Regions from separate parts of the Variovorax cryoconiti genome, predicted to be linked through region 2. Evidence: predicted binding sites of a transcription regulator. Region 2 holds the regulator's gene; the other holds the start of a gene.
The links. Region 2 encodes sigma-54, which starts transcription at its own class of promoters, with help from an activator protein. Its sites were predicted from a motif close to TGGCANGNAANCTGCTTT; they were not measured.

Region 1 (2,197 bases), on a different contig from region 2:
GCCTCGACAAGCACATGCCCAAGGTCATCGAACTGCTCGCCGCGCGCGGCCTGCAACTGGGCTGGGCCGAGTACGTCGGCGACGTCCCGACGCGCATCACGGCGGCATTGACGCGCGCCTTCGCCTCGGGCGACATCGTGTTCTCGACCGGCGGCATCGGCGCCACACCCGACGACCACACGCGGCAGTGCGCGGCGAAGGCGCTGCGGCGCGCACTGGTGCTGCATCCGGAGGCCGAAGTGCTCATCCGCGAGCGCATGCAGGACACCGCGCGCGAGCAGGGCGTGCCCTACGAGCCCGACCGCGCCGACAACGTGCACCGGTTGAACATGGGCGTGTTTCCCGAGGGCGCCGAGATCATCCGCAACCCCTACAACAAGATCCCCGGCTTCAGCGTCGACCATGTGCACTTCGTGCCGGGCTTCCCGGTGATGGCCTGGCCGATGATCGAATCGGTGCTCGACAGCCGCTATGCCGAGCTGTTCACCCAAGGGCAGTCGAGCGAGAAATCGGTGATCGTTTTCGGTGCCATGGAAGCGACCCTTACCCCGCTGATGGAGGCCATCGAGGCGACGCACGCCGGCGTCAAGGTGTTCAGCCTGCCCAGCGTGGACCACCCCGAGTACGGGCGCCATATCGAACTCGGCGTCAAGGGTGCGCCGGCCCTGCTGGACGCTGCCTATGCGCAGTTGATGGCCGGGTTGCACACCTTCAATGCGCGCCTTGGACCTGAATTGGTGCGTTAATCAGGCGTGCACCAAAATAGATTGTCCCTGCCTTTTTTTGGGGATTTGGCAGCAGGATGGGGCCCTCGGCCCCGTGCCCGCCAATGGCACAGAAACTGCATTCCCTCACCGTTGTATTTCCAACCACTCATCCAACCAGGAGAAACTGATGGCAAAGACCGTCGCCGATGTACTGAAGCTCGTCAAGGAAAACGAGGTCAAGTTCGTCGACTTTCGCTTCACCGACACCCGCGGTAAAGAACAGCACGTGACCGTGCCGGTGTCTGCTTTCGACGAAGGCAAGTTCACCGACGGTCACGCCTTCGACGGTTCTTCCATCGCCGGCTGGAAGGGCATCGAAGCCTCGGACATGCAACTCATGCCCGATCCGAACACCGCCAACATCGACCCCTTCTTCGAAGAGACGACGCTGATCCTGACCTGCGACGTGATCGACCCGGCCGACGGCAAGGCCTACGAGCGCGATCCGCGTTCGCTGGCCAAGCGCGCCGAGGCGTACATGAAGGCGTCCGGCCTGGGCGACACCGCCTACTTCGGACCGGAACCCGAATTCTTCGTGTTCGACAGCGTGCGCTGGAAGAACGACATGTCGGGCTGCTTCGTGAAGATCGATTCCGAAGAAGCCTCGTGGAACACCGACAAGGAATACGAACACGGCAACACGGGCCACCGCCCGGCCGTCAAGGGCGGCTATTTCCCGGTGCCCCCGGTCGACAGCTTCCAGGACATGCGCTCGGAAATGTGCCTGGTGCTCGAAGCCCTGGGCATTCCGGTCGAAGTGCATCACCACGAAGTGGCCAACGCCGGCCAGATGGAACTGGGCACCAAGTTCAGCACGCTGATCCAGCGCGCCGACTGGGTCCAGCTGCAGAAGTACGTGATCCACAACGTGGCCCACGCCTACGGCAAGACCGCCACCTTCATGCCCAAGCCCATCGTCGGCGACAACGGCTCCGGCATGCACGTGCACCAGTCGGTCTGGAAGGACGGCAAGAACCTGTTCGCCGGTGACGGCTACGCCGGCCTGTCGGAATTCGCGCTGCACTACATCGGCGGCATCATCAAGCACGCCCGTGCCCTGAACGCCATCACGAACCCCGGCACCAACAGCTACAAGCGCCTGGTGCCCGGCTTCGAAGCCCCGGTGAAGCTGGCCTATTCGGCCAAGAACCGCTCGGCCTCGATCCGCATCCCGTTCGTGGCGAACCCCAAGGGCCGTCGCGTCGAAGCGCGCTTCCCCGATCCGCTGATGAACCCGTACCTCGGTTTCGCCGCGCTGCTGATGGCCGGCCTCGACGGCGTCGAGAACAAGATCGATCCGGGCGAAGCCGCCACGAAGGACCTGTACCACCTCCCGCCGGAAGAAGACGCGCTGATCCCGACCGTGTGCCACAGCCTCGACCAGGCGCTGGAGCATCTGGACAAGGACCGTGCCTTCCTGACCAAGGGCG
Region 2 (2,197 bases):
CTTGATGCGCAGCGTGGCGAAGTTCAGGCTCTGCAGCGGGCTGTGCTGCGCCGTGGTCTCGATCTTGAAGGTCTGCTGCGGCGTGAACCAGATCTCCCACGCGACGCCGCTGGCGATGGCATAGAGGTCGTTCTCGCTGCGGTACGGCGCGTGCGCCAGTTCGATCAGCACGCGCTGCGCCAACCGGCTGTGCAGGTTGAGCTTCATGGCGTCGCGCCACGAGCCGCGCACGAAGACGCCGCCGCGCGAGGCCATCAGGTCGTCGCCGGCCAGGCCGGTGAGGCCGTGCACTTCTTGCGCCAGAAAGTCCTCGACGCCGGCGGCGCAAGGCAGAAAGAGATGGAGCTGGTTCATGGTGCGGACTCAGAGCGCCTTGCGCAGGTTGGCCGGCGCGATGCGCAGCGCTTCACGGTACTTGGCCACGGTGCGCCGGGCGCATTCGATGCCCTGCTCCTTGAGCATCTCGGAGATCTGGCTGTCCGACAGCGGTTTCTTGATGCTCTCGGCCGTGACGAACTGCTTGATGAGCGCACGCACCGCGGTGCTCGACGCGTTGCCGCCGGTCTCGGTGCCCAGCGCCGAGCCGAAGAAGTACTTCAGCTCGACCGTGCCGTAGGGCGTGGACATGTACTTGGCCGTGGTCACCCGGCTGATGGTGGATTCGTGCAGGCCGAGCTCGTCGGCGATCTCGCGCAGCACCAGCGGCCGCATGGCCAGCTCGCCGTGCACGAAGAAGCTCTTCTGCCGGTCGACGATGGCATTGCTCACGCGCAGGATGGTGTCGAAGCGCTGCTGGATGTTCTTGATGAACCAGCGCGCCTCCTGCAGCCGCTGCGACAGCGCCTGGCTGCCCTCGCCCTTGTGCTGCTTGAGCGCGCCGGCGTAGATGTCGTGCACCCGCAGGCGCGGCATCACGTCGGGGTTGAGCATCACGCGGAACTTGATGTTGGTGCCGGCGCCCATGCGCGTGACGATCACGTCGGGGACCACCACGTTGCGTTCCACATCGACGAAGCGCCGACCCGGCTTGGGTTCGAGCGTGGCGATCAGTTGCAGCGACGAGCGCACCTCTTCCTCGTTGCTGCGCGTGAGCGTGGCCAGGCGCTTGAAGTCACGCCGGGCGAGCAGTTCCATCGGCTGCTTGCAGATCGCGATGGCGGTCTTGCGCACCTGCGTCTCTTCGGCGCTTTCGTTCGCACGGGCCAGCGCACGCAACTGGATGGCGAGACATTCGCCCAGATCGCGTGCGCCCACGCCGACCGGTTCCAGGCTCTGCAGCAGGCCGAGCGCCACCTGGAAGTGGTGCACCAGGCCGTCGAACTCGTCGTTGTCGTCGCCGGCCAGGCCCGAGGCCAGGGCGGGCAGCGAGTCCTCGAGGTAGCCGTCTTCGTTGAGCGATTCGATCAGGAAGCGCAGCGCCGCCTGGTCGCTTTCGTTCAGGCGCAGGCTCAGGGCCTGGCGGTGCAGATGGGACTGCAGCGACTCCTGGCTGCGCGCCAGCTCGGTGGCATCGGCGCGTTCGTCGTCGCCCAGGTTGTTGGCGCGCGGGGGCGCGTCGCCGCCCCATTCGCTGTCGTCGGGTGCCATGTCGACAGTGCCGTCGCCTTCCCAGTCGGGCGTGGCTTCGGTCGCGTCGACCGCCGGCGCCTCGGCCTCGGTGGTGCTGGTGGTGCTGTCGTTGCTGGCGGCGGCGGGGCCGGGCGCGAAGTCGTCGTCGCGCGGCGGCGGCGCATCGGCGGCGTCGACGCCGAACTCCTCACGGGCGGCCTCTTCGGCGGTGCGCTCGAGAAACGGGTTCTCGTCGAGCATCTGCTCCACTTCCTGGCTCAGTTCGAGCGTGGACAGCTGCAGCAGCCGGATCGACTGCTGCAACTGGGGCGTGAGCGCAAGGTGCTGCGAAACGCGGAGCGACAGGCCCTGCTTCATGGGAGTTTCGCCCTCCCCTTACATGCGGAAGTGTTCGCCCAGGTACACGCGGCGTACCTCGGCGTTGTCGACGATCTCCGAAGGCGTGCCTTGTGCCAGCACTTGCCCGTCGCTGATGATGAAAGCGTGGTCGCAGATGCCCAGCGTCTCGCGCACGTTGTGGTCGGTGATAAGCACGCCGATGCCGCGGCTCTTCAAGAAGCTGACGATGCGCTGGATCTCGATCACGGCGATCGGGTCGATCCCGGCAAAGGGCTCGTCCAGCAGGATG

Region 1: the regulator sigma-54 is predicted to act here: its motif matches at 831-848, upstream of glnA (type I glutamate--ammonia ligase).

What each region holds. Positions count from the first base shown of each region.
Region 1 is NZ_JBPJZI010000002.1:690,828-693,024, forward strand. Features, by position in the region: gene ACSFA2_RS07995 (competence/damage-inducible protein A) at 1-746, shown strand, start outside; gene glnA (type I glutamate--ammonia ligase) at 895-2,197, shown strand, end outside.
Region 2 is NZ_JBPJZI010000003.1:439,145-441,341, reverse strand. Features, by position in the region: gene ACSFA2_RS11130 (THUMP domain-containing class I SAM-dependent RNA methyltransferase) at 1-354, opposite strand, end outside; gene ACSFA2_RS11125 (RNA polymerase factor sigma-54) at 364-1,926, opposite strand; gene lptB (LPS export ABC transporter ATP-binding protein) at 1,945-2,197, opposite strand, start outside.